DNA from 2 places in the Streptomyces sp. NPDC046308 genome. Region 1 is predicted to be linked to the other one. Evidence: riboswitches for the same ligand, from Rfam matches in the RefSeq annotation. Region 1 holds a riboswitch; the other holds the start of a gene.
The links. Region 1 has a riboswitch for ZMP and ZTP ahead of ACZ6JT_RS12095 (serine hydroxymethyltransferase). Riboswitches for the same ligand answer to the same signal wherever they lie in the genome.
Positions count from the first base shown of each region.

Region 2: linked by a shared signal. The riboswitch ahead of ACZ6JT_RS05960 (bifunctional 5,10-methylenetetrahydrofolate dehydrogenase/5,10-methenyltetrahydrofolate cyclohydrolase) and the one ahead of ACZ6JT_RS12095 (serine hydroxymethyltransferase) in region 1 are both predicted to bind ZMP and ZTP.

Region 1 covers NZ_JBVJFB010000002.1:1,027,375-1,046,529, forward strand. The annotation lists gene ACZ6JT_RS12095 (serine hydroxymethyltransferase) at 1-983, opposite strand, end outside; ZMP/ZTP riboswitch at 1,018-1,108, opposite strand; gene rocD (ornithine--oxo-acid transaminase) at 1,244-2,446, shown strand; gene ACZ6JT_RS12105 (glutathionylspermidine synthase family protein) at 2,479-3,681, opposite strand; gene ACZ6JT_RS12110 (hypothetical protein) at 3,696-3,998, opposite strand; gene ACZ6JT_RS12115 (DMT family protein) at 4,103-4,939, shown strand; gene pdxR (MocR-like pyridoxine biosynthesis transcription factor PdxR) at 5,131-6,531, opposite strand; gene ACZ6JT_RS12125 (carboxymuconolactone decarboxylase family protein) at 6,579-7,073, shown strand; gene ACZ6JT_RS12130 (hypothetical protein) at 7,146-8,138, opposite strand; gene ACZ6JT_RS12135 (hypothetical protein) at 8,142-8,537, opposite strand; gene ACZ6JT_RS12140 (hypothetical protein) at 8,524-10,233, opposite strand; gene ACZ6JT_RS12145 (malate dehydrogenase) at 10,367-11,356, opposite strand; gene ACZ6JT_RS12150 (short chain dehydrogenase) at 11,586-12,212, opposite strand; gene ACZ6JT_RS12155 (LysR family transcriptional regulator) at 12,283-13,191, shown strand; gene ACZ6JT_RS12160 (DUF3017 domain-containing protein) at 13,178-13,714, opposite strand; gene ACZ6JT_RS12165 (bifunctional methylenetetrahydrofolate dehydrogenase/methenyltetrahydrofolate cyclohydrolase) at 13,704-14,564, opposite strand; gene ACZ6JT_RS12170 (hypothetical protein) at 14,808-15,461, shown strand; gene purH (bifunctional phosphoribosylaminoimidazolecarboxamide formyltransferase/IMP cyclohydrolase) at 15,541-17,133, opposite strand; gene purN (phosphoribosylglycinamide formyltransferase) at 17,130-17,753, opposite strand; gene ACZ6JT_RS12185 (hypothetical protein) at 17,999-18,577, shown strand; gene ACZ6JT_RS12190 (cell division protein PerM) at 18,809-19,155, opposite strand, start outside.
Region 2 covers NZ_JBVJFB010000001.1:1,353,465-1,360,934, reverse strand. The annotation lists gene ACZ6JT_RS05980 (amino acid permease) at 1-494, shown strand, start outside; gene ACZ6JT_RS05975 (SRPBCC family protein) at 536-985, shown strand; gene ACZ6JT_RS05970 (RNA polymerase sigma factor) at 1,048-2,649, opposite strand; gene ACZ6JT_RS05965 (methyltransferase domain-containing protein) at 2,863-3,624, opposite strand; ZMP/ZTP riboswitch at 3,682-3,757, shown strand; gene ACZ6JT_RS05960 (bifunctional 5,10-methylenetetrahydrofolate dehydrogenase/5,10-methenyltetrahydrofolate cyclohydrolase) at 3,912-4,757, shown strand; gene ACZ6JT_RS05955 (MAB_1171c family putative transporter) at 4,846-6,072, opposite strand; gene ACZ6JT_RS05950 (NAD(P)/FAD-dependent oxidoreductase) at 6,069-7,470, opposite strand, start outside.

The DNA of each region.
Region 1 (19,155 bases):
GGCACGTCCTTGCCCGTCAGGTCGATCAGGATCAGGTGGTTGTCGGTGCCGCCCGAGACCAGGTCGAAGCCCCGCTCCAGCAGCGCCGCCGCCAGCGCCTTCGCGTTGGCGACGACCGCGTGCGCGTACGCGGTGAAGGACGGCTGGGCGGCCTCGTGCAGGGCCACCGCGATGCCGGCCGTCGTCTGGTTGTGCGGGCCGCCCTGAAGGCCCGGGAAGACCGCCTTGTCGATGGCCTTCGCGTGCTCCTCGCGGCACATGAGCATCGCGCCCCGCGGACCGCGCAGGGTCTTGTGCGTCGTGGTGGAGATGACGTCCACGTGGCCCGCCGGGGACGGGTGCGCGCCGCCCGCGATCAGGCCCGCGATGTGGGCCACGTCCGCGACCAGGACCGAGCCCGCCTCCTCGGCGATGGAGGCGAAGGCCGCGAAGTCGATGGTGCGGGGCAGGGCGGTGCCGCCGCAGAAGATCAGCTTGGGCCGCTCGGCGAGCGCCAGGTCGCGCACGGCGTCGTAGTCGATGAGCCCGGTGTCGGCCCGGACGCCGTACTGCACGCCCCGGAACCACGAGCCGGTCGCCGAGACGCCCCAGCCGTGCGTCAGGTGGCCGCCCATCGGCAGGGCCATACCCATCACGGTGTCGCCCGGCTTCGCGAAGGCCAGGTACACGGCCAGGTTGGCCGGCGAGCCGGAGTACGGCTGCACGTTCGCGTGGTCCACGCCGAACAGGCCCTTCGCCCGCTCGACCGCCAGGGCCTCCACGCGGTCGATGTTCTGCTGGCCCTCGTAGTAGCGGCGGCCGGGGTAGCCCTCGCTGTACTTGTTCTGCAGCACGGTGCCGGAGGCCTCCAGGACGGCCGCGGACACGTAGTTCTCACTGGGGATCAGGCGCAGGGTCTGCGCCTGGAGGACTTCCTCCGCTGCGACGAACGACGCCAGTTCGGGGTCGGTGGCGGAAAGGGCGGGATGGCGGCTCGCGGACATGGCGGGCTCCTCCGGGGTCGATGTGATCGGTACCCCGCGAGGCCCAGGCGAGCGGCCCTGAATGCGGTCGGACGCGCACGGCTCCCCCGGAGTCCGTTCTCCGTGCGCCAGTCGCCGTGCGTACCGCCCACCTTAGCCGCCGCGCGACGCGGAAGGTTTCTGCATCCGGCATCGGAGCGACGATAAGGAGACGACGATAAGAAGGGTGACGCCACCCTCGTCACCACCCGCACCGGGCAAGACGGACGATCGGAGACCCCGTGTCGACAACTGCTGATGTGATCCGCTCCGCCGACGCGCACAGCGCGCACACCTACCATCCGCTGCCCGTCGTCGTCGCGTCCGCTGACGGCGCGTGGATGACCGACGTGGAGGGCCGCAGATACCTCGACATGCTCGCCGGGTACTCCGCCCTCAACTTCGGGCACGGCAACCGGCGTCTGATCGACGCCGCCCGGGCCCAGCTGGAGCGGGTCACGCTCACCTCGCGCGCCTTCCACCACGACCGGTTCGCCGACTTCTGTACCGAACTCGCCGCGCTGTGCGGCAAGGAGATGGTGCTGCCGATGAACACGGGCGCGGAGGCCGTGGAGACGGCGGTGAAGACCGCCCGCAAGTGGGGCTACGAGGTCAAGGGCGTCCCGGACGGGCACGCCAAGATCGTGGTCGCCGCCGACAACTTCCACGGCCGGACCACGACCGTCGTCTCCTTCTCGACGGACCACGACGCCCGCGACCACTTCGGTCCGTACACGCCGGGCTTCGAGATCGTCCCGTACGGGGACCTCACCGCGCTGTCCCACGCCGTCACCGAGAACACCGTGGCCGTGCTGCTGGAGCCGATCCAGGGCGAGGCGGGGGTGCTGGTGCCGCCGGCCGGCTACCTGAGCGGCGTACGGGAGCTGACCCGCGAGCGGAACGTCCTCTTCATGGCGGACGAGATCCAGTCGGGGCTGGGGCGGACCGGCAGGACCTTCGCCTGCGAGCACGAGGGGGTCGTCCCCGACGTCTACGTCCTCGGCAAAGCGCTCGGCGGCGGCGTGGTCCCGGTGTCGGCCGTCGTCGCCGACGAGGACGTGCTCGGGGTGTTCCGGCCCGGGCAGCACGGGTCCACCTTCGGCGGGAACCCGCTCGCGTGCGCCGTCGCCCTGGAGGTAATCGCGATGCTGCGGACCGGCGAGTTCCAGCAGCGCGCCACCGAGCTGGGCGACCACCTGCACCACGAGCTGGGCCTGCTGGTCGGCGCGGGCGCCGTGACCGCCGTACGGGGCCGCGGACTGTGGGCGGGCGTGGACATCGCCCCGGGCCACGGCACGGGCCGCGAGGTCTCCGAGAAGCTGATGGAGCGGGGGGTGCTGGTGAAGGACACCCACGGATCGACGATCCGGCTCGCCCCGCCGCTGGTGATCAGCAAGGAGGACCTGGACTGGGGGCTGGACCAGCTCCGGGCGGTCCTGGCCTGAGCCCGGGCAGGGACCCAGAGGGATCAGAGGGATCAGAGGATCACGTGGGGCAGGAAGCGGGCGTACTCGTCCGTGACCGGCCCCGCCGATTCGCGGATGCCGAGCCCCGCCGCCTCGTCCTCGACGACCCACGCGCCGAGCACCACCCGGTTGCCGTCGAAGTCGGGCAGCGGGGCCAGGCCCTGGAAGCAGTACCGCTCGCCCTCCTCCGGTACGAAGGGCTCGCCGCCCCCGCCCGGTTCGTGCAGGGTGACGCCCGCGCCCTCGCGGCCGAGGAGCGGCTTGGCCACGTAGCCGGCGGATCCGGCCTCGGCCAGCTCGCGCGGTCCGTCGAGGTAGGCGGGCAGCAGGTTCGGGTGCTCGGGGAAGAGCTCCCACAGGATCGCCAGCAGCGCCTTGTTGGAGAGCAGCATCTTCCACAGGGGCTCGATCCAGCAGGTGGTGCCGGTGCCGCCGCCGTGGTCGTACGTGCCGAGGACGTGCGGGCCGAACTCGTCCGTGGCCAGCCACTCCCACGGGTAGAGCTTGAAACAGCTGCGGATGAAGCGGAGCTTCTCGTCCACGAACCGGCCGGACAGGCTGTCCCAGCCGATCTGCTCGACGGAGAGCGCGTGGGTGTCGAGGCCGGCCTGCTCGGCGGTCTCCTGGAGGTAGGCGACCGTCATCAGGTCCTCGCCGAGCTCGTCGGTCTCGGAGTGCGCGAAGTGCAGCGGGCCGGCCGGCAGCAGCTCGGCCTGGCGGCGCCAGGCATCGACGAGGCGCTCGTGGAGGCTGTTCCACTGGTCGGCGCCGGGGAAGCGTTCCTCCATCCAGAACCACTGCGGGCCGGCCGCCTCCACGAGGGAGGTGGGGGTGTCGGCGTTGTACTCCAGCATCTTGGCCGGGCTGCCGGTGCCGTCGTAGCGCAGGTCGAAACGGCCGTAGAGGGAGGGCTGTTCGGCGCGCCGGCGCCAGGACTCGGCGATCAGCGCGGCGAGCCCGGGATCGGTGATGCCGAGGTCGGCGAAGCGGTCGTGCTCGACGATGTGCGCGGCGGCCGCCAGGCACATGGCGTGCAGCTCCTCGACGACGTTCTCCAGGGCCTCGACCTCGGGGAGGGAGAAGGAGTAGTACGCGCTCTCGTCCCAGTAGGGGCGCAGGGTGTCGTCGGGGTAGCGGGTGAGGGGATAGATGAGCCCCTGCTCCTCGACGGTCTTCTGCCAGCCGGGGCGGGGCTCGATGGTGTGCCGCTGCATGGGTTCCGGTTTCCTCAGCCGCCGCTGGAGCCGGAGCTGCTGTGGCCGCCGATGCCGCCGCGGGTGACGGCGGACTTGTCGAAGCTGCCGCCGGAGACCTTGCCGCTGCTGACGTAGCCGCCGTAGTAGTACGCGCCGCGGCCGCCGCTCTTGCACTCCTTGTTGTTCAGGTGCTCCAGCGTGGAGCGGGACGCGCAGCGCTTGTCGGGCTCGTCGCTGCTGCCGCAGGCCACGAGGGTGGCCGCGAGCAGGCCCATGCCGCCGAGGGCGACCGCGCCGGAGCGCATACGGCGCTGGTTGGTGCTGCTGCTGTCCATGTCTGCTGCTCCCCCTGGGGCCTGGCGTGCTGCCGACAGAGTAGAGCGGTGGCCCGGGCCGATGGAATCCGGCCGCCGTGAGATCCGTGACCTAGAGTCAGTTCGTGCTCATTGGGATGGTTTGCGCACTCGGTGCCGCGGTCTGCTTCGGTACGGCGTCCGTTCTGCAGGCGATCGCGGCGCGGGCGGCGGAGCCGGGGTCGGGGTCCGGGGTGGACGCGGCGCTGTTCCTGCGCGCCGTACGGCAGTGGCGGTACCTGCTGGGTCTCGGCCTCGACGCGGTCGGCTTCGTCCTCCAGATCATCGCGCTGCGCCACGTCCCGATCTACGCGGTGGGGGCCGCGCTGGCCGCCAGCCTGGCGGTGACGGCGGTGGTCGCGGCGCGGCTGCTGCGGGTACGGCTGTCCCGGACGGAGTGGGGTGCGGTGTGGGTGGTGTGCGCGGGGCTGCTGATGCTCGGACTCGCCGCCGGGGAGGAGGGCTCGGGAACGGGGTCGCTCGCGCTGGAGCTGGGGCTGCTGGCGGTGGCGGGGCTGGTGCTGGTGGTCGGCGCGGTGGCGGGGCGGCTCCCGGACGGGCCGCGGGCACTGGTCCTGGGTCTGGCCGCGGGGACGGGCTTCGGGGTGGTCGAGGTCGCGGTGCGGCTGATCGACTCGCCCTGGGACCTGCGCGACCCGGCGCTGTACGCGCTCCTGCTGGGCGGCGGTGCGGCCTTCCTGCTGCTCACCTCCGCGCTGGCGCGCGGCTCGGTGACGGCGGCGACGGCGGGGCTGGTGCTCGGCGAGACGATCGGCCCGGCCGCGGTGGGCGTGGTCTGGCTCGGCGACCGCACCCGCGAGGGCCTGACCTGGCTCGCCGTCGCCGGTTTCGCCGTCGCGGTCGCCGGTTCCCTGGCCCTGGCCCGCTTCGGCGAACCGGCGGCTCCGTCCCCGGACGGGTGACCGTGGCCGCGCCGCCGCTGCTGGGGCTCCGCCCCGGATCCCGCGGGCGGTGTGCCGGCCGAGCGGCCGTCTGCAGCCCGTCGTGTCGGGGCTCCGCCCCGAACCCCGCGCCTCAAACGCCGGGATTTGGCCGGCGTTTGAGGAGCGGGGTGCGGGGGCGGGCCCCGGCGGCCGGGCCGTAGGCGGGCCCGTCAGGGAAGGGCGGCGGCGAGGGCGGCCAGTGTCGGGGACCACGCGCTGTCCGACGGAGTGCCGTAGCCGACGACCAGCGCGTCCCGCGGCACGACCTCCGCCTGCGGGTGCCGGAAGCTCGACAGGCCGTGCACGGTCAGGTCCTGCCAGGCGGCCGACTGCACGACCGACCGCTCCGTCCCCGCCGGAAGGTCCAGCACCGCGTGCAGCCCCGCCGCGATGCCCGACACCCCGACCCGGCCCGCCACCGCCGCCACCAGCTCGTCCCGGCGCCGCCGGTAGCGCAGTCGCATCCCGCGCACGTGGCGGTCGTACGCCCCCGAGGTGACGAACGCCGCCAGCGTGAGCTGTTCCAGCGCGCTGGAGGCCCAGTCCGTGGGGCCCTTGGCCGCCAGGACCTCGTCCAGCAGCCCCGGTGGGACCACCATCCAGCCCATCCGCAGCCCCGGCGCGAGGGACTTGCTGGCCGTGCCGAGGTAGACGACGCGGTCCGGGTCGAGTCCCTGGAGGGCGCCGACCGGCTGGCGGTCGTAGCGGAACTCCCCGTCGTAGTCGTCCTCCAGGATCAGCCCGCCCGTGGTCCGGGCCCAGTCGACCGCCGCCGCCCGGCGGGCCGGGGTGAGGGCCGCGCCCGTCGGGAACTGGTGCGCCGGGGTCAGCAGCACCGCGCCCGCCGACGCGGTCAGCTCCCCGGTGCGGGCCCCTTCCCCGTCCACCGCCAGTGGCCGCGTCCGCAGCCCGGCCCGCTCCAGCAGGTCGCGGTGGAAGTCCAGTCCGTACCCCTCCACCGCGACCTCCCGCACCCGCCGCGCCCGCAGCACGCCGGCCAGCAGGGTCAGCCCGTGCAGGAAACCCGCGCACAGCACGATCCGGTCCGGGTCGGCGTACACCCCGCGGGCCCGCGCCAGGTAGCCCGCGAGCGCCTGCCGCAGCTCGACGCGGCCGCGCGCGTCGAGCGCGTACCCGAAGGCCTCGTTCGGCGCGTCGGTCAGGGCCCGCCGGGCCGCCGACAGCCAGGCCGCGCGCGGGAAGCCGCCCAGGTCCGGGGAGCCGGGCCGCAGGCTGTACGCGGGCCCCTGGCGCGCGGGACGCCGTACGGGGGCGGCCGCCGCGGCCCGGCGCGGACGGGCCCGTTCCGCGACCCGGGTGCCGGAGCCCTGGCGGGCGGTCAGCCAGCCCTCGGCCACCAGCTCGGCGTACGCCTCCGCGACCGTGTTCCGCGCGATGCCGAGGTCGGCGGCGAGGGTGCGGGAGGACGGCAGCCGGGTCCCGGCGGCCAGCCGCCCGCTGCGCGCGGCCTCGCGCAGGGCCTCGGTGAGGCCGGCCCGCAGCCGCCGTCCGGCGGTGAGGTCCAGGTGCAGGTGCAGGTCGGCGCCGAAAGTGGCCCACGATTCCGTCATGAATATGGACCATATCCGCGGGCCGCCCGGCTCCTAGGGTGGATCACATGACGACCCCACACGCACACGCACCCGAGCACACCCCCCGCATGCAGATGGCGAAGGTCGCCCCCGAGGTCTACAAGGCCGTCCTGGCCCTGGAGATCGCCTCCCGCAAGGGCCTGGACCCGGCGCTGGTCGAGCTAGTCAAGATCCGGGCCTCGCAGGTCAACCACTGCGCCTTCTGCCTCGACATGCACACCAAGGACGCCCTCGCGCACGGTGAGAGCGTCGAGCGGATCGTGCAGCTGGCCGCCTGGGAGGAGTCGCGGCACTTCTACACCGAGAAGGAGCTCGCGGCGATCGAGTTCACCGAGGCCGTCACGGTCCTGACGGACGGGTTCGTGCCCGACGAGGTGTACGCGAAGGCCGAGAAGCACTTCGAGGAGCGCGAACTGGCCCAGCTGATCGCCGTGATCGCGACGATCAACGTCTGGAACCGCATCGGGGTCACCACCCGCATGGTGCCCGGCCACTACAAGCCGGGCACGTACCAGTCCTGACCGGCGTCGCCGGGCGAGCGGCCTGCCGGGCGAGCGGCCTGCCGGGCAGGCCGGGCCCGCCGGCGGACCCGGTCAGCCGGCCGGCCGGAACGCGGCCAGCGCCGCCGCGTGGTGGTCCTGCGTGACCTGCCACTCGGCGGCCGGGCCCGCGGTCAGCACCGCCCACTTGCCGCCGTCCGACCCGAACAGGACGCGTTCGACGCCGCGCCGCAGCCCGTGCGACTCCTCGCTGTCGTACTGGTAGACGAGCTCGGCCGCCCCCGAGCCGCCGGGGACCGGGCCGACGCGCACCTCCTCGTACCCCTTGGTGGCGCTCCGCAGGTACCCGGAGGCCTGGGTGACCGCGTCGAGCGGGCTGAGCTCCGGCTCCGACACCCGGAAGACCTGGATCAGCGCGGTCCGGTCGGGCGAGCGGTAGAAGACCCCCTCCTTGAGCTCCTCCCGCACCCAGCCCGCCGGGACGGCGATGGTGAAGCCCGCCGGGTCCTGCTTGGTCTCGTGGGCCCCCGCACCCGCCCCCGTGCCCGGCCCGGTGCCGGTCGGACTCGGGCTCGGGCCCGCACTCCTGCCGACCCCCGACGTCGGGGAGCCGGAGGCGGAGGGCGACCCCGTACCGGACGGTCCCCCGCCGGACCACGACGGCGTACCCGAGGCCACCGTCCCGTTCTTCTCCCCCGCGCGGTCCGCGTCGTCCGTGTCCCGGGCCAGGAACCACACCGTCCCGGCGCCGAGCGCGACGGCGGCGACCGCGATGGCCGCCGTCACCGGAGTCCGCCACCGGCCGGGCCGGCCGCCGGAGGGCGGCACGGGACCGGGCTGCGGCGGTACGGGCGGCGGATATCCCTGGTCGGGCCCGTAGGGCGGCTGCGGCGCGGTCGGCTCCGCGTACGGGGGCGGGGCCGGAGCCCCCGGCCCGAGCGGGTCGTACACGGGCGGCGCGCCCGGCGGCTGCGGCGGGAGCGGCGGCAGGCCCGGCGGCGGCCCGGCCGGGGCCTGGTCCACCACCCAGCGCTGCGCCTGCGCGTCCCAGCGGCGCGGGCCGGACGGCGGCTGTGCCGGAGCCACGGCTCAGCCCCCCAGCTGGCCGAGCAGGCTGCCGAGGGCAGCGGCCGCGCTCACCGACTCCACCAGCGGGGCCCACCGCTCCAGCGCCGCGCGCAGCCGGGCGGGCAGGCCGGGGCGGATCGTCTCGGCGCCCTCCAGCTGCTCGGCGATGCCGTCCAGTTCTGCGTCGAGGGCGGTTCTGTCCTCCCCCCGGGGTGCCTCCCGTACGAGCGCCTCGCGCAGGGTGAGCACCGCCTCCAGCAGCTGCGCCGCGTCGGGTGCGCCCGCTCCCGTACCGCCGTGGTGCACGGTGTTGGTGTTGTGGGAGCCGCCGAAACTGACCGCGCTGCCGTGGACGCTGCCGATCCGCACTCCGGGCTCCGGCCCGGTGCCGCTCCCGCTTCCGCTATCTGCCGCCATGGCTCCCCCTGTGCGTGCTGTTGTGGTTGCCGCTGCCGCCCATGCTGATCGCGCTGTCGTACGCCGCACCCACGTAGTTCTCGATGTGGATGCCGGCGCGTCGCGCGAACGCCTCGGTGTGCCAGCCGCCTTCGTGCAGGACCAAGGTAATACCGGCGATGACCCGGTCCTGAATGGTCTTCAAGTACCTGTCCAGGTCCATGAGATGGAACAGCGAACCGTTGTCCTGCGCCGCGAGTTCGCGCACGGACACGCGCGGCCCCTCCGGCCGGGCGCCGCGGTGACCGCCGGCCGCGATCCGCACCCAACTCGCGACACCGCGGCCCAGGGTGACGAGGGAGGCCGTGAAGGAGCCCGGGGTGTGCCGCAGGGCCCAGAGCACCTTCCCGAACCGGTTGTTGTTCAGGTAGCGGTGGGCGTCGGCGTCCGCGTTGTGGAAGGCGACGTGGACGGGCAGCAGCACGTGCGGGGCCATCTCGACCATCATCATCCCGCCCTGGGTGTGGACCCGTACGAACAGGGTGACGACCATGTTCTCGTCCCAGCCGCCGACGCGGATGCGCAGGAAGTGCCGGCGGCGTTCGCCGCCCTCCTCGATGGCCGCGGCCCGGTGCGTCTCGAAGTCCGCACGCAGGTACGAGCCTTCGTCGCGGTGCCCCAGTCCGTCGCCCGGCAGGAACACGCACTGGTCGACGACCAGCTCCTGCATCCGGTCCAGTACGGCGGCCTGGGCCTGCGGGGACCCGTGCGGCGAGGGCACCCGCAGCCGCTCCACCAGGGGCACGATCGCCCCGAGGATGTGGGCGTTGGTGAGCTGATCCGGTGTGGTGCCTTCGGGCAGGTCCTCGCGGGGGCGCAGCTCGAAGGACTCCTGCCAGGGGCGGTAGGCCTGTCCGGCCCCGGCGAAGGGGTGGTTGATGTCATACATGATCAGCGGCGCGTGCTGCTCGTCGACGATGCGCCGCCGCACCCGCGCGAACCGTACGCCCACCTCGGTCTCGGCGGGATCGGCCGGCCGGTGGGCGTACCGGTCCCGGTTGAGGTCGTTGGCGATGGTCCGGGCGACGTACCCGCGCTGGAGGCCGACGACGGTGACGACCGCGGCGAAGACCGCGGGGACCCACCCGATGACGAATCCGGTCGCCACGCCACCGATGCCCTGCGAGAAGATCAGGGCGCCGAGGCCGATGGATCCGCCCGTGTCGTCGAAGGCGCCGAGCAGCGCCAGCCAGACCAGGAGGATCAGGAACAGCAGGGCGAGCAGGTTCCACCAGGCGTAGATCCGCACCACGAGGGACAGGAGGCGCGCCAGCAGGCCGGACCGGGCCCTGAGCCAGCCGCCGAGGCTCAGCAGCAGGAACGGGACGAGCAGCAGCGCGAGCGCGCCGCCGGTCAGCACGGAACCCACGAACCAGGCGCCGAGTACGCCGAGCGCCCAGCCGAGTTCGGCGCGGCGGGCGCGGAGGGCGTGGGCGAGGACGCGTGAGGCGTCGAACCCGTAGGAGGGCGCGACGATCCGCTCCTCGTGGACGTACAGCTCCTCGATCACCCGATCGCGGTATCCGGCGTCGACGTAGGTGCCCGCGCACAGGAAGCGGCCGGCCTCGCTGAACGCCGGGTCGACGGGGGGACGGCCGCGGAGGAGGTCGTCCTGCCACCCGCCGGTGGGCTGAGGGGGAATGGGGCTCTCGGTCACCGACCGACTTTAGATTTCACTTATTTCAAGCGACAGGCGTAAACACGCCAAAGCGCCCCGGCCGGGTGGGCCGGGGCGCCAGGGGTCCGCGCTTCCCGCCGAGGTGCGCGCGCTCCTCGGCGGGGAGGACGGATCAGATCAGGCCGAGCTCGCGGACCGCGTCGCGCTCCTCCGACAGCTCCTGGACGGAGGCGTCGATGCGGGTGCGGGAGAACTCGTTGATGTCCAGGCCCTGGACGATCTCGTACTTGCCGTCCTTGCAGGTGACGGGGAAGGAGGAGATCAGGCCCTCCGGGACGCCGTAGGAGCCGTCCGACGGGATGCCCATGGAGGTCCAGTCGCCCGCGGCGGTGCCGTTGACCCAGGTGTGGACGTGGTCGATGGCGGCGTTGGCGGCCGAGGCGGCCGAGGACGCGCCACGGGCCTCGATGATCGCGGCGCCGCGCTTGGCGACGGTCGGGATGAAGGTGTCGGCGAGCCACAGCTCGTCGCTGACGACCTCGGCGGCGTTCTTGCCGGCGATCTCCGCGTGGAAGATGTCCGGGTACTGGGTGGCCGAGTGGTTGCCCCAGATGGTCAGGCGCTTGATGTCGGTGACGTCGGCGCCGGTCTTCTTGGCGAGCTGCGAGATCGCGCGGTTGTGGTCCAGGCGGGTCATCGCGGTGAAGCGCTCGGCCGGTACGTCCGGGGCGGCGGCCTGGGCGATGAGCGCGTTGGTGTTGGCCGGGTTGCCCACGACCAGGACCTTGATGTCGTCCGCGGCGTGCGCGTTGATCGCGGCGCCCTGCGGCTTGAAGATGCCGCCGTTGGCGGAGAGCAGGTCACCGCGCTCCATGCCCTTGGTGCGCGGGCGGGCACCCACGAGCAGCGCGACGTTGGCGCCGGCGAAGCCCTGGTTCGGGTCGTCGAAGATGTCGATGCCCTTGAGCAGCGGGAAGGCGCAGTCGTCGAGCTCCATGGCGGTGCCCTCGGCGGCCTTCATGCCCTGGGGGATCTCCAGAAGACGGAGCTTGACCGGCACGTCCGCGCCGAGCAGGTGCCCGGAGGCGATGCGGAAGAGCAGCGCGTAGCCGATCTGGCCGGCGGCGCCGGTGACGGTGACATTCACAGGAGTGCGGGTCATGGCCTTCTCCGTTTAGACAGCTGGCGGTGGGGCGTCCCTGCCCCATGTGCTGGAGGACGCCGCTCCCCTGTAAATCTTGACGTGAAGAGACATCCGCGGTCAGGCTATCCGACCCGGAAGCGGGCCAACCCCCGGGTCCCTGTGGTGCGTGGCACACGGGCCCCGGCGTTTCGAAGGCGGAGCCGGTTCGGGGACCTCTGTTCGGCCTGCTCTCCGGCGGCCGGACCGGCTACTCGACCAGGAAGATCCGGCCCGTCTGGTGGCCCTCGATCGACTTGACGTACGCGTTCGCCGCGCGGGCCACGGGCACCGGGTCGAATCCCGCGAAGGTGTCCCCGTACGCGTCGAGGGACTCCTCGAAGACGGTGGGGCTGACGGCGTTGATGCGCTGGCGGCCGGGCAGTTCGATGGCCGCGGCGCGCACGAAGGCCTCGACGGCGCCGTTGGCGAGGGCGGCCACGGCGCCGGTGAGCAGGGGCTCGCGGGCGAGGATGCCGGTGATCAGGGTGTACGAGGCGTGCGCGGGCAGGTGGCCGACGCCTTGGCGGACCAGCTCGACCTGGCTGACGACCTTGCCTTCGAGGCCGCTGCGGACGTCGTCGGTGCCCAGCTCGCCCAGGGGCCGCCACGGCACGCCGCCGGCCGCGCACGCCACCGCGTCGATCTCGCCCACCCGTTCGGCCAGCCGGGCGTACATGGCCCGGACGGACGCGGGGTCGGTGATGTCCACCGGGATGTCAGCGTCCTTGCGGGAGGCGGTGACGACCTGGTGGCCGCGCTCGCGCAGGGCCGTGTGGACCGCCCGTCCGAGGGTGCCGTTGGCTCCGACCAGGACGACCTTCTTCTTCGCGTTCATGGCACGAGCATCACGCCCCCGAACTGTGAAGTCCAGCTACTTCTGCTACAGCAATCGTTAAGCTGAACTCATGCTCGATGTGAAGCGGATGATCATCCTCAGGGATCTGGCAGCGCACGGGAAAGTGACCGCCGTCGCCGACCTGCACGCGGTGACCCCCTCCGCCGTGTCCCAGCAACTGCGCGCCCTGGAGGCAGAGGCCGGGGCCGTCCTCGTGGAGCGGGAAGGGCGCGGGCTGCGGCTCACCCCGGCCGGCGCGGCGCTGGCCGCCGCCTGCGAGCCGGTGCTGGCCGCCCTGGAACGGGCCGAGGCAGCGGTACGGGCCCTCGACACCGAGCCCGGCGGTGAGCTGGCCGTCGGCTGCGCCCCGAGCGCGCTGGCCACGGTGGCCGCGCCGCTCCTGGCCGAGCTGGCCGTACGCCACCCCCGGCTGCGCCCGCGCATCGTGCAGGCCGACCCTGAGGAGGCCGTGCCGCTGCTCCGCGCGCGCCGCCTGGACCTGGCGGTGACGTACGCGTACCCGCTGCTCGGCGCCCCGCCGGCGCCCGGGACCACGGCGGTGCCGCTGTTCGAGGACCCGCTGTGCCTGGCGCTGCCGCGGGCCCTGGTCCCCGCCTACGAGCGGGACGGGCTCGCCGCGCTGCGCGGGACCGACTGGGTCTCGGCACCGGCCCCGAGCAGCTGCCGCGAGATGCTGCTGCACGCCTGCCGGAATGCCGGATTCACCCCGCGCATCGCGCACGAGTGCGCGGATCTGCGGGCCGGCCTGTGGCTCGTGGCCACCGGGCGGGCCGTGTCGATCCTGCCGAAGCTGCTGTGCGACGCCCCGCCGCCCGGCGCCGCCGTACGGGAGCTGCCGGGCCCCGGGCGGACGCTGGACGCACTGGTGCGGGCGGGCACGCAGACCCAGCCGGCCGTCGCGGCCACCCTGGCCGCGCTCACGGCGCTCACCGGACCCGCCGCGCTCACCGCACGGTGAAGCGGACCGCGCTCTCCAGGAACGGGATCTCCAGCAGCGGCTTGGGCTCGATCACCAGCGCGAGCAGCGTGATCGCCACACCCAGCAGCCCGTACGTGATCATGTCCGTGAAGCGGGAGCGCACCGCGAGCATCCCCACCGAGGGCAGCACGCGCCGCATCACGGAGGCGGCGATCAGGGCCACGCCGATCGCCAGGCAGCCGGCCTTCGGGTGCCCCACCGCGGTCGTCAGCAGCCCGGCCGCGGTCGCGGCGAGCACGCTGAGCATCGGCCACTGACGGGCGGGCGTGGACACCGCCCCCGGGACGGCGCGCCCGCTGCCCTCGGGGCGGGCGGTGTCCCGGGTGATGGACGGGAAGCGCCGGGACCGGCGCGCCTCGTCCACGGGCGCGGCCGGCGCGGCGACCGTGCCCGGTGTGACGGGCGTGACCGGCGCGCCGGACGCGACGGGCGTGCCGTTCGCCGCGGCCGCGCCGCCGCCGCCCGCGCGCCCGGAGTGCTCCGCGTCCCGTTCAGCCTGCACTGGTGGTCCGTTCCGCCGCCTCGACGACATTGACGAGCAGCTGGGCCCGGGTCATCGGGCCGACGCCGCCGGGGTTCGGGGAGATCCACCCGGCCACCTCGGCCACGCCGGGATGCACGTCGCCGACGATCTTCCCGTCCTGGTCGCGGCTGACGCCCACGTCGAGCACGGCCGCGCCCGGCTTCACGTCCTCCGGCTTGACCAGGTGCGGCACACCGGCCGCCGCGACGATGATGTCCGCCTGGCGCAGCAGCCCGGAGAGGTCGCGCGTACCGGTGTGGCAGAGCGTCACGGTGGCGTTCTCGGACTTGCGGGTGAGCAGCAGGCCGATGGAGCGCCCCACGGTGATCCCGCGGCCGAGGACGACGACGTGGGCGCCGTTGATCCCGACGTCGTGGTGGCGCAGCAGTTCGACGATCCCGTACGGGGTGCAGGGCAGCGGGCCCGGCTCGTTCAGCACCAGCCGGCCGAGCGACATGGGGTGCAGGCCGTCGGCGTCCTTCAGCGGATCCATCAGCTCCAGGACCCGGTTGGTGTCGATGCCCTTGGGGAGCGGGAGTTGCACGATGTAGCCGGTGCAGTCCGGGTTGGCGTTGAGCTCCCGTACGACCGCCTCGATGTCCTCCTGGGAGGCCGTGCCGGGCAGTTCGCGCTGGATGGAGGCGATGCCGACCTCGGCGCAGTCCTTGTGCTTGCCGTTGACGTACCAGCGGCTCCCCGGGTCGTCACCGACCAGGAGGGTGCCGAGGCCGGGGGTGATGCCCCGGGCCTTCAGGGCCGCCACGCGGGCGGTCAGTTCGGACTTGATCGCGGCGGCGGTGGCCTTGCCATCGAGAATCTGGGCGGTCATGACCCCATCCTCCCGGATGAGGTGGCCCCGGTTCCAGTCAAGGCGCTCGCCGGTGTGCAGGGTTCATTGCACTTGCACAACAAGTCACCGGCCGCACCGTAACGAACTGGACAAGCCTCGGGCGCCGGACGACGATGAATCGACTGAGTGCCGCGGGCAGTGCCGGGGGGCGGACCGCACCGTGCAGGATTCCTCCGCGCTCATGCCGTGCGTCCCCGCACTTCCACGGAGGAACACCCCAAGATGAGCTTCGGCGACCCGCACAATCCGTACGGACAGCAGCCGCCCCAGGCCCCGCAGGGCCAGCCCGGCTACGGCTACCCCCAGCAGGCTCCCCAGGGCGGCTACGCCTACCCGCAGCAGGCCCCGCAGGCGTACCCGGGCGGTCCCGTCGGATACCCGGGCGCCCCGTTCCACCAGATGCAGATGCCCGGCGGAGCGAAGGCGGCCCGCGTCATCCTCTTCATCGTCGGCGGCCTCCAGGTACTGGCCGGCCTGTTCTTCATCATCGGCGGCGCCGTGTTCGCCGCGGCGCTCTCGGACTCCAGCTACTCCAGCTCCTCCGCCGAGGACGCGGGGGCCGTCGCCGGCACCGTGGGCGTCGTCATCGGCCTCTTCTTCATCGCCATGGCGCTGTGGCCCATCCTGACCGCGGCCAAGCTGGCCAAGGGCCGCGGCGGCGTCCGCGTCTCCGGCATCATCTACGGATCGCTGCAGGTCCTCTTCGCCGCTGTCGGCCTGGTGGGGAACATGATCGCGCTCAGCGCCGACGAGCACACCCCGGCCGGCTTCGGCGTCATCGCAGCCCTGCCGTCCCTGGTCTCCCTCGCCCTCGGCATCACGGTCATCGTGGGCCTCGCGAAGGCGGGCGACTACTTCCGGCGCCCCCAGTACTGAGCCCCCTCCGCACGCACACGGCGAAGGCCGCGTCCCGCACTGCGGGACGCGGCCTTCGCCGTCGGTCGGGTACCGGTGATCAGTGGAAGAAGTGCCGGGTCCCGGTGAAGTACATGGTCACGCCGGCCTTCCGGGCGGCCTCGACGACCTGCTCGTCACGGACCGAACCGCCCGGCTGGACCACGGCCTTGATGCCCGCGGCCGTCAGGATCTCCAGCCCGTCCGGGAAGGGGAAGAAGGCGTCGGACGCGGCGTACGAGCCCTGCGCGCGCTCGGCGCCCGCCCGCTCGACGGCCAGCTTCGCCGAGTCGACGCGGTTGACCTGGCCCATGCCGACGCCGACCGAGGCGCCGTCCTTGGCGAGCAGGATCGCGTTCGACTTGACGGCCCGGCAGGCCTTCCACGCGAAGGCCAGCTCGGCGAGCTCGGCCTCGGAGAGGGCGTCGCCGGTGGCGAGGGTCCAGTTGGCCGGGTCGTCGCCCTCGGCCTGGAAGACGTCCGACTGCTGGAGCAGCGTGCCGCCCGAGATCGGCTTCAGGTCGCCCGGCTGGTGCGGGGTGCCGTCCACCTTCAGGACGCGGATGTTCTTCTTCTTGGCCAGGACCTCGACCGCGCCGTCCTCGTAGGCGGGGGCCGCGATGACCTCGGTGAAGATCTCGGCGACCTGCTCGGCGAGCTCCACGGTCACCGGACGGTTGACGGCGATCACGCCGCCGAAGGCCGACAGCGGGTCGCAGGCGTGCGCCTTGCGGTGGGCGGCGGCGACGTCCGCGCCGACCGCGATGCCGCACGGGTTGGCGTGCTTGATGATCGCGACACAGGGCTCGTCGTGGTCGTAGGCGGCGCGGCGTGCGGCCTCGGTGTCCACGTAGTTGTTGAAGGACATCTCCTTGCCGTGCAGCTGCTCGGCGTTGGCGAGCCCGCCCGGCTGCCCGTCGGTGTAGAGCGCGGCGGCCTGGTGCGGGTTCTCGCCGTAGCGCAGGGTCGACTTGCGCTCCCAGGCGCCCGCGAGGAACTCCGGCAGGACCGCCTCCGGCTCCGGCGCGTACGCGTTCGTGAACCAGGAGGCCACGGCCACGTCGTAGGCGGCGGTGTGCTGGAAGGCCTCGGCCGCGAGCCGCTTGCGGGCGGTGAGGTCGAAGCCGCCGCCCTGAGCCGCGGCGATCACGTCGGCGTACCGCTCGGGGCTGGTGACGACGGAGACCGACGGGTGGTTCTTGGCGGCGGCGCGGACCATCGACGGACCGCCGATGTCGATCTGCTCGACGCACTCGTCGGGGGTGGCACCCGACTGGACGGTGGCCAGGAACGGGTACAGGTTGACGACCACGAGGTCGAAGGGCTCGACGCCCAGCTCGGCGAGCTGGTCGCGGTGGTCCTCCAGGCGCAGGTCGGCGAGGATGCCGGCGTGCACGCGCGGGTGCAGGGTCTTCACCCGGCCGTCCAGGCACTCGGGGAAGCCGGTCAGCTCCTCGACCTTGGTGACGGGCACCCCGGCAGCGGCGATCTTCGAGGCGGTGGAGCCGGTGGAGACGAGCGCGACGCCCGCCTCGTGCAGCCCGCGGGCCAGCTCTTCCAGTCCCGTCTTGTCGTAGACGCTGATGAGCGCACGCCGGATCGGCCGCTGGGTCGTGGTCGGGTCGTTGCTCGCTGCGATGTCTGCGGCGGTCACTGGATTGTTACCTTTCGTCCCTCAATGCGGTAGCCGTGCCGGGCCAGGCGCCCCACGACATCGACGAGCAGCTGGCGCTCGACTTCCTTGATGCGCTCATGGAGAGCGGCTTCGTCGTCCTCGTCCCTGACCTCGACCACACCCTGGGCGATGATCGGACCGGTGTCCACGCCGCTGTCCACGAAGTGGACCGTGCAGCCGGTGACCTTCGCGCCGTAGGCGAGCGCGTCCCGTACGCCGTGCGCACCGGGGAAGGCGGGGAGGAGGGCGGGGTGGGTGTTGATGAACCGGCCGCCGAAGCGGTCGATGAACTCCTTGCCCACGATCTTCATGAACCCGGCGGACACGACGAGGTCCGGCGCGTGGGCGCCGGTCGCCTCCGTGAGGGCGGCGTCCCACTCCGCACGGCTCGCGTAGTCCTTGACCGGGCAGACGAAGGTGGGGATCCCGGCCTTCTCCGCCCGCTCCAGGCCGGCGATGCCCTTGCGGTCGGCCCCCACGGCGACGACTTCGGCGCCGAAGCCCTCGGCTCCGCCGGGGTGGGCGTCGATGGCGTCGAGCAGGGCCTGGAGGTTGGTGCCGGAGCCGGAGACCAGCACGACCAGGCGGGAGGCGGCCATGGGAGGCCCTTTCTCGCGGGAATTGCGGTGTTCGTCTTTGTGTGGTCATACAAAACTTCGGGGTACCGATATACGGGGAACCATACGAAGCCACCGACCGCCTGCAACGATACCGGCACACCGGACGGCCCCCGAGGGACGGGGGGACGGCCGGGCGGTAGCGTCTGGCGTACAAGTCGCAAACTGGCCTCACCTCGACACGACGTCACCACGACGTCCATGACACAGGGGAAGAAACACACCCGATGCCGGACCGCCGTCAGCCCGACTCCCCCACCGACGACAACCCCTTCGCGGCCCCGCCGGAAGGCCGGCCCGACCAGCCGTGGCAGCCGCGCAACGGCGGTGGCGGCGGGAACGGGGAGGACCCGGGGGATTCCGACGGCCGACGGGGCCCGGCACGCTGGGACCCGACGGACCCGATCCAGCGCCGTGCGCGCTACGCGCTGCTGGCCGGCATGTGGGGGTTCTTCTTCGGGATCTTCGGCATCCCGTCGGTGGGCCTGCTGCTGGGCGCGCTCGCCCTGTACTGGGGCATCAGCGCCCTGCGCGGCAAGCCCGCGGCGGCAACCGGCGAGCCGGGCGCCCCGACGGGCCTGGACGCCCTGGGCCCGGCGGCCCGCCCCCAGCGCACGGCGGCGGTCAGCGGCCTGGTCACGGCCTCCCTGGCGATCCTGCTGGCGATGAGCTCGTACGGCCTGCAGCTCGCCTACAAGGACTTCTACGTCTGCCGCGACGACGCCCTCACGAAGTCCGCGGAACTCCAGTGCAACACCCTCCTCCCGAACAACGTCCTGGGCGACGTCCTAAAGGTCCGCCAGTAGCCCATTTCCAGCCCCGCCGGCCACTCCCAGCCCCGCCGGCGTTTGAGGCGCGGGGGCTCGGGGGCAGCGCCCCCGCAACGGCGCCGCACCCACCCACGGCCCCGCCGCGAAATCCAGCCTCGCCGGCGCTTGAGGCGCGGGGCCCGGGGCAGAGCCCCGATCTTCCAGCCCCGCCGGCGTTTGAGGCGCGGGGTCCGGGGCGGCGCCCCGGCAACGGCGCCGCACCCGGCCTCAGACGGGCGGCTTCCGCCGGGCCAGCACCCGCGCCCCCACCACCGGCGGAGCCAACGGCGGAGCCAACGCCACAGCCGGAGGCACCGGCTCCGCCGGCAACCCCACCGGCTTCGCCGCGATCAGGATCGGCGTCAGATCCAGCCCCCGCCCCGACACCACGGTCACCGCCCGCGGCGCCCGCGCAACAGGAGCCGCAACAGCTGCCGCAACCGCCGGAGGCCCCGGCACCGGCACCGACACCGCCACCCCCTCCGCCCCGATCTCCGGAATCAGCGTCCCCGCAGCCCTCCGCATCGCCGCCCACCGGACCTCCCGCACACCGCTGTCGTGCCACCGGTCGTCCA
Region 2 (7,470 bases), on a different contig from region 1:
CCGCCGTGATCTCGATGGCCGGCGCGCTCAACGGCTGGACCCTGCTCAGCGCGCAGACCCCGTACGCCGCCGCGAAGGACGGACTCTTCCCGAAGGTCTTCGAGACGAAGAAGCGCGGCGTCCCCGTGGCCGGCGTCCTCGTCACGGTCGCCCTCGCCTCGGCGCTGACCGTCTACAACTACACGGCCGGCTCCCAGCGCGTCTTCGAGGTCCTGGTCCTCGTCACGACCTTCACCGCGACGGTCCCGTACCTGCTCTCCACCGCCGCGCAGATCCACTTCCTGGCCTCGGGCCGCCCGGAGCGGGTCCGGCCCGGCCGCCTGGTCCGCGACGCCGTCCTCGCCTGCCTGGCGTTCGCCTTCTCGATGTGGCTGGTCGCCGGTTCCGGCTACGCCGCCGTCTACCAGGGCGTGCTGTTCCTCTTCGCGGGCGTCCTCGTGTACGCCGTGATGGCCGCTCGCAAGCAGCGCGCCGCCGTTTCGCCCGCGGGGTAGTTTGGAGGGAGAAGCCGCCCAGGGGGGCTCCAGGGGTCGCCATGTCCGCGATCAGCAAGAGCATCGAGATCGACCGTACGCCCGAGGACGTCTACGCGTACGTCACGGACCCCACGCACCTGCCGGAGTGGCAGGACAGCGCCCTGTCCGCCGTTCCCCTGGGGGACCTCCCGGTCCACGTCGGTTCCCGGATCCTCGTCACCCGGCGCATCGGCAGGCGGAGGATCCCCACGACCATGGAGTACACGGCCATGGACCCGCCGCGGAGCTGGCACCTCCACGGCGTCGCCGGGCCGGTCCGGCCGGACGTTCGGGGCAGGATCGAACCCCTCGACGGCGGGACCCGCTCGCGCGTCACCCTGTCCGTCGATTTCGAGGGCCACGGCATGGGCCGGGCCCTCGTTCCCCTCGTGGTCAAGCCCGCGGTCCGCAAGGAGATGCCCCGCGGCGAGGAGAAGCTCAAGCACATGCTGGAGCACTCCGCGCGCTGACCCGACAGATGGCGGCCTCCCCGGCGTGCCGTGCACCGCCGGGGAGGCCGCCACCCTGCCGTTTAGTCGAGGTAGTCGCGCAGCACCTGGGAACGCGACGGGTGGCGCAGCTTCGACATGGTCTTGGACTCGATCTGGCGGATGCGCTCACGGGTGACCCCGTACACGCGGCCGATCTCGTCCAGGGTCTTCGGCTGGCCGTCGTTGAGGCCGTAACGCATCGAGACGACGCCCGCCTCGCGCTCCGAGAGCGTGCCCAGGATCGACTGGAGCTGCTCCTGGAGGAAGGTGAAGGACACCGCGTCCGCGGGTACGACCGCCTCGGAGTCCTCGATGAGGTCACCGAACTCGCTGTCGCCCTCCTCACCCAGCGGGGTGTGCAGGGAGATCGGCTCGCGGCCGTACTTCTGGACCTCGATGACCTTCTCGGGGGTCATGTCGAGTTCCTTGCCCAGCTCCTCCGGAGTGGGCTCACGGCCGAGGTCCTGGAGCATCTGGCGCTGCACGCGGGCGAGCTTGTTGATGATCTCGACCATGTGGACGGGGATGCGGATCGTGCGCGACTGGTCGGCCATGGCACGCGTGATCGCCTGCCGGATCCACCAGGTCGCGTACGTGGAGAACTTGAAGCCCTTGGTGTAGTCGAACTTCTCCACGGCGCGGATCAGACCGACGTTGCCCTCCTGGATCAGGTCCAGGAAGAGCATGCCGCGGCCGGTGTAGCGCTTGGCGAGGGAGACCACGAGGCGGAGGTTGGCCTCCAGCAGGTGGTTCTTCGCCCGGCGGCCGTCCTCGACGAGGATCTCCAGCTCGCGCTTGAAGGCGGGCTTGTGGTCCTCCTCCTCTTCGAGCTTGTACTCGGAGAAGAGACCCGCCTCGATGCGCTTGGCGAGCTCCACCTCCTGCTCGGCGTTGAGGAGCGGCACCTTGCCGATCAGCTTGAGGTAGTCCTTGACCGGGTCGGCGGTGGCGCCGGCCACCATGACCGTCTGCGCCGGGGCGTCGTCCTCGTCGTCGTCGGACAGGACGAAGCCCTGGGTGCCGCCGGCCTTGGGGGCCTCTTCCTCGGCCTCGTCGGCCAGGTCCTCGGCGGCCCAGTCCTCGCCCTCCACGACGGGGGTCTCGCCCTCGTCGGCGTCCTTGGCGCTGGTCTTCTTCGCCGCGGCGGTCTTCTTCACGGCGGTCTTCTTGACGGCGGTCTTCTTGACCGTGCGCTTCTTCGGCTCGGCGGCGGCCTCGGCCGACGCCTCCTCGGGGGCGGCGGCGGCCGGCGATGCGGATATCGCCGAGGCCGAGGCCGTGGCCGTGGCCGTGGCCGTGGCGGCGGCCGAGGTCTTGCGCGCGCCGATGGGGCGCGGCGCGGCGGCGGCCTTCTTGGCCACGGTACGGGCCGGGGCGGCGGCGGCCTTGCGGGGCTTCTTCGCGGCAGCCTTGGTGGCGGGCGCCGCGCTGACATGGAGGGCGACACCCTCCTCGTCCAGGACCTGGTTCAGGCTGCGCAGGACCCGCTTCCACTGGTCCACCGGGATGCGGCCGGCCTCGAAGGCCTGGCGCACGTCGTCACCGTTGATGTGACCCTGCTCGCGGCCGCGCTCGACGAGCGCGACCAGGGCCTCGGATTCGGCGATCTCCGGAGGGAACGTACGGGACGGGCTGAGCGACACAAGGAGCCTCTCGTTGCGAACAGATAAGGGGTAAGCGGGACATCATCGCGCGAACTCGGGAAACAGACCCGAGGGGGGTCTGTATTCCGGGCCGCGCGAGGACACCTGTCGGTTCATCGCATGCCCGAGTCGATTCGTTACGCGCTGAATTGAGTGACCTGCGCCACGCTGTGGCCACGCAACCAATTCGGCGTGGATCCGTCCACCCTCCCTTCAGCCCTTTTTGCGGGCCTCGATGAGGAAGCGGGCGGTGTGCGCGACGAACGGACCTTCGCGTTCGATCTGTTCGTGCAGCTCGCGCAACCGGTCCCGGTACTGCCCGACCGTGAAGCCGGGCACCATCCAGATCACCTTCCTCAGAAAGTAGATCACGGCTCCGATGTCGTGGAACTCCGTCCGCAGACGTTCGGAGCGCAGATCGACGACTTCGAGGCCGGCCTTCGTGGCCTCGGCGACCGCGTCGTCGGGGTGCCGGCCGCGCCGGACCTCCTCCGGCTGCGGGCCGAGGAAGTACTCGACGAGCTCGAAGACGCTGGCCGGGCCGACCTGCTGCGAGAGGTAGGTGCCGCCCGGCGTCAGCACCCGCGCGATCTCCTCCCACCAGATGGTCACCGGGTGCCGGCTGGCCACCAGCTCGAAGGCCTCGTCGCCGAAGGGCAGCGGGGGCTCGTCCGAGTCGGCGATCACCACCGCGCCCAGCGGGTGCAGCAGCCGGGTCGCCCTCTCGACGTTGGGCGGCCAGGACTCGGTGGCGGCCATCAGCGGGGGCAGCGGCCCGGACCCGGCGAGGACCTCGCCGCCGCCGGTCTGGACGTCCAGCGCCGAGCGGACCCGGGACAGGCGCTCGGCCAGCAGTCGCTGGTAGCCCCAGGAGGGGCGCTGCTCGGTCGCCCGGCCGTCGAGCCACGAGAAGTCCCAGCCGTCCACGGAGACGGACTCGGCCTCGGCGACAAGATGGTCGAAAGTGCGCGTCATGTATCGATCGTCCCAGGTCGGGCGCCGGTCATCCACCCGATATGTCGACTACAGTGGGCGGCGGGCCGTGACTGGCGTTCGGGTGGATCACCACCGGGGAGCGGCCCGGCGTACCCGCGGGTCTGCGGACCTCCGGACATCCGCTCCCGGGGACCTCCCCGGGACCTCCGGTACGTCGACTGCCGCGCGCCTGGGCGAACCGCGATCCGCAGCGACGTTCAGGAGACCCCGTGACGACTGCCCAGACTGCCCCGTCGGCCCAGGCCGCGACCGGCACCGCCCGCCTGATGGACGGCACCGCCCTCGCCCGCCGCATCTCGGAGCAGACCGCCGCGTACGCGGCGAAGATCACCGAGCGCACCGGCACCGCACCCTGCCTCGCGACCGTGCTGGTCGGCGAGGACCCCGCGTCCGTCACGTACGTACGCATGAAGCAGAACCGCTGCGCCAAGGCCGGGATCACCTCCCGCCACGTCGAGCTGCCGGCCGCGACCACCACCGAGGAGCTGGTGGCCACCCTCACCGCGCTCTCCGAGGACCCCGAGATCAGCGGCATCCTGCTCCAGCACCCCGTCCCGCACCACATCGACGAGCGCGCCGCCTTCGAGGCCATCGCACCGGGCAAGGACGTCGACGGGGTCACCATGCACTCCTTCGCCGCCATGGGCTTCGGGCTGCCGGGCTTCGTCTCCTGCACTCCCGGCGGCATCATGCGCCTGCTCGCCGCCTACGACGTGGACCTGACCGGCAAGCACGCCGTCGTCGTCGGGCGCAGCGCCATCCTGGGCAAGCCGGCCGGGATGCTGCTGCTGGAGCAGAACGCCACCGTCACCTACTGCCACTCCCGCACCGTGGACCTGCCCTCGATCGTGCGCCAGGCGGACGTCCTGGTCGCCGCCGTGGGCAAGGCCGAGTTCATCCGGGGCGAGGACATCAAGCCGGGCGCGGTGGTCCTGGACGCCGGGTACAACGAGGGCAACGTCGGCGACGTCCACTTTGAGTCCGCCGCCGCGCGCGCCTCGCTGATCACCCCGGTGCCCGGCGGTGTCGGCCCGATGACCATCGCCGTCCTGCTGGAGCAGACCGTCCAGGCGGCCGCCGCGCAGGCCGGGCTGGACCTCGCGGAGCTCTGACCGCGCCGCGCGTACGCCGGACGCCCCGGGCCTTCGGGCCCGGGGCGTTCCCTTTCCCCGGCCCCTGCGTTTCCCCGGGTTCCACCCCCTAGCCGCGTACGGCGGCGGCCCGGGCGGCGGCGACGATGGGGGAGCCGCGGAACTCGCGGGCCAGGGCGGTCAGGGGCCGGCCGGACAGCCGTGGCGGCTCGCGGTCCCGCAGCGGTACGGAGCAGTCGCCGGCCTCGGCCTCGGCCGAGGTGGCGGTGTGCGGGCCGGGGTCCGCGTCGGTGGCGGTGGCGGCGGTCCTGCGGCCGCACGCGGCGGCGAGCATGGCGGCGTCCGCGACGGCCTCGGCCCGGTCCTCGCTCATGCCCTGCTCGCGCGCGGCCTCGTACGCCGCCCGGCGCACGCGCGGGTCGAACCAGCGGGTGAGGGCCAGGATCCCGTCGTCGATGACCGACTCGCGGTGGATCAGCCGGATCCCGACCGGTGACCACCACGTGAGCGGAACCGTCCGCACGCTGGACGCGGCGAAGCCCCGCAGGGCCTTCCACAGGGGGTGCAGCCCGCGGTACTCGCTGAAGTCCCGCCAGGTCGCCGACCCGCCGACCAGCGGCACGATGAAGCCCGTCGCCACCATCAGGGCCGCCCCCGCGGCCAGCGGCGGCGCCGCGTCCGTGGACAGGCCGTCCCAGTCGCGGCCGCTCCAGCGGGCACCCAGCGCGGTCCACTTGGCGACGAGGTAGCCGAGGTCCAGCAGCCCGCCGGTCATGATCAGGGCCAGCCCGGTCCGCAGCGGTCGCAGGGACGGGTGGGTGCGGCGCAGCCACCGCCCCGTGAGCACGGTCAGCGCCGAGCTGCCGACCGTGTGCGCCAGCAGGTAGCAGACGATCATCTCCCGGATCCACGGGGTGTCGGCGTAGTACGTGTCCAGGTCCCGCAGGCGTTCCACCGGTGCCTCGCCGATCGCGAAGAGGACGATGATCGCCACGGCGACCCCGCCGTACACGGCCACCGTCAGCCGGGTGGCCCGGCGCACCACGGCCGGCGGGCCGCCGCCCCACTGCAGGACCAGCACCACGCACGACCCGGAGAACGCGGTGATCAGGCCGAAGACCAGCGGGGCCGAGAAGTTGGCCACGCCGGTGAAGCGGTTGACCGCCGCGATCGTCGGCGGCGCCGCCAGGAACAGCACCAGGCATCCCATGACCAGCAGCGCGCAGACGGCCCGCATCGGGGGCTGGTCCCACCTCCTGTGCAGGGTGGGCGCCTTGACCAGCAGGATCAGGATCAGCAGCGCCCCCGGCACGTAGAGGATCAGGCCGCTCTTCACCGGGCCCGGCCGACGGGATCGACCGGATCGGCCCGCTGGTCGAGGCCGGCGACGCTCCGTTCGGCGGCGGTGAGCGGCGGCGCCTTCAGCGCGCCGCGGTCGGAGGCGCGCAGGACGTTCCAGACCACCGAAGGCCGGAGCCAGTGGGTGGGCGCGGTGCTCATGGTGATGACCTGGAGGAAGGCCGCGGTGAGCGCCTCCCGGGTGGTGGCCCCCGTCATCAGCCGGCTGACGTACCCGTTGAGCAGTCCGGCGCCGGTCCGCGGCTTCATGCCGGTGGCGCCCGGGTAGAGGATGTCCTGCGAGGTGGCCAGGTCCCAGGCGGTGGCCACCTGCGGGGCGATCGCGCGCTGCGCCTCGCGCCCGAAGCCGGGGTGGGCGAGCCCCTTGGCCCGCAGCAGGGACCGTACGGCGAGCAGCCCCTGGGCGGCGACGGTCATGCCCTGCCCGTAGAGCGGGTTGAAGGTGGCGACCGAGTCGCCGACGGCGAAGAAACCGTCGGGCAGCTCGACCTTCTCGAAGAAGATCCGGCGGTTGGCGGTGCCCTTGGTGACGGCCACGTCCGTGAGGGGCTTGCGGCCTTCCAGGAGCTCGCCGACGATCGGGTCCCGGATCCCCTTGGCGAACGGGATGAAAGCGTCGGGATCACCGGTGGGCTGGCCGCCGCGGGTGCCGGACAGCGTCGCCTGCCACTGGCCGTTCTCGATGGGCACGATGGTGGCCGTCTGGCCCGGTACGGGCACGCGGGGGTCGGACTGGACGTTCACTATGGGGAAGCCGGACTCGTGGGCTCCGGCGGGCGCCTCGAAGATCCGGGTCGCGTAGACCAGGCCGGAGTCGACCTCCGCCTGCCGGATGCCGCTCACGCCGAGCTCCTGCAGCCAGGTGCGGGCGCGGGAGCCGCGGCCGCTCGCGTCGACCACGAGGTCGGCGGCCACGAGTCTGTCCTCTTCCTCCGGTGTGTCGACGCGGACACCGGTGACGCGGGCCGCGGTGCCCTCCAGGCCGCGGACGCGGCTGCGCTGGAGGGTGGAGACCCCGTCCAGGGCGGTCACCCGGGCCCGGACGACCGAGTCGAGGAGGTCGCGGCTGCAGGAGATGTTGAACTGCATCTCCGGGTAGCGCGGGATCCAGCCCTCGGCGGTCTTGGTGACCAGGTCGGTGGGCAGGCTGCGGCGGATCGCGCCCGCCGCCGTCCAGTCCTCGGTGATGCCGGGCAGGATGTCCTCGATCGCGCGCGCCCCGCCGGACCACATCACGTGGACGTGCCGGGCCTGCGGCAGTCCGCGACGCGGCGCCGGGCGAGCCGGGAGGGTGTCCGCGTCGATGATCGTGACCGTGGCGTGCTCGGCCAGGACGGCGGCCGCGAGCAGGCCGGCCATGCTGCCGCCGATGACG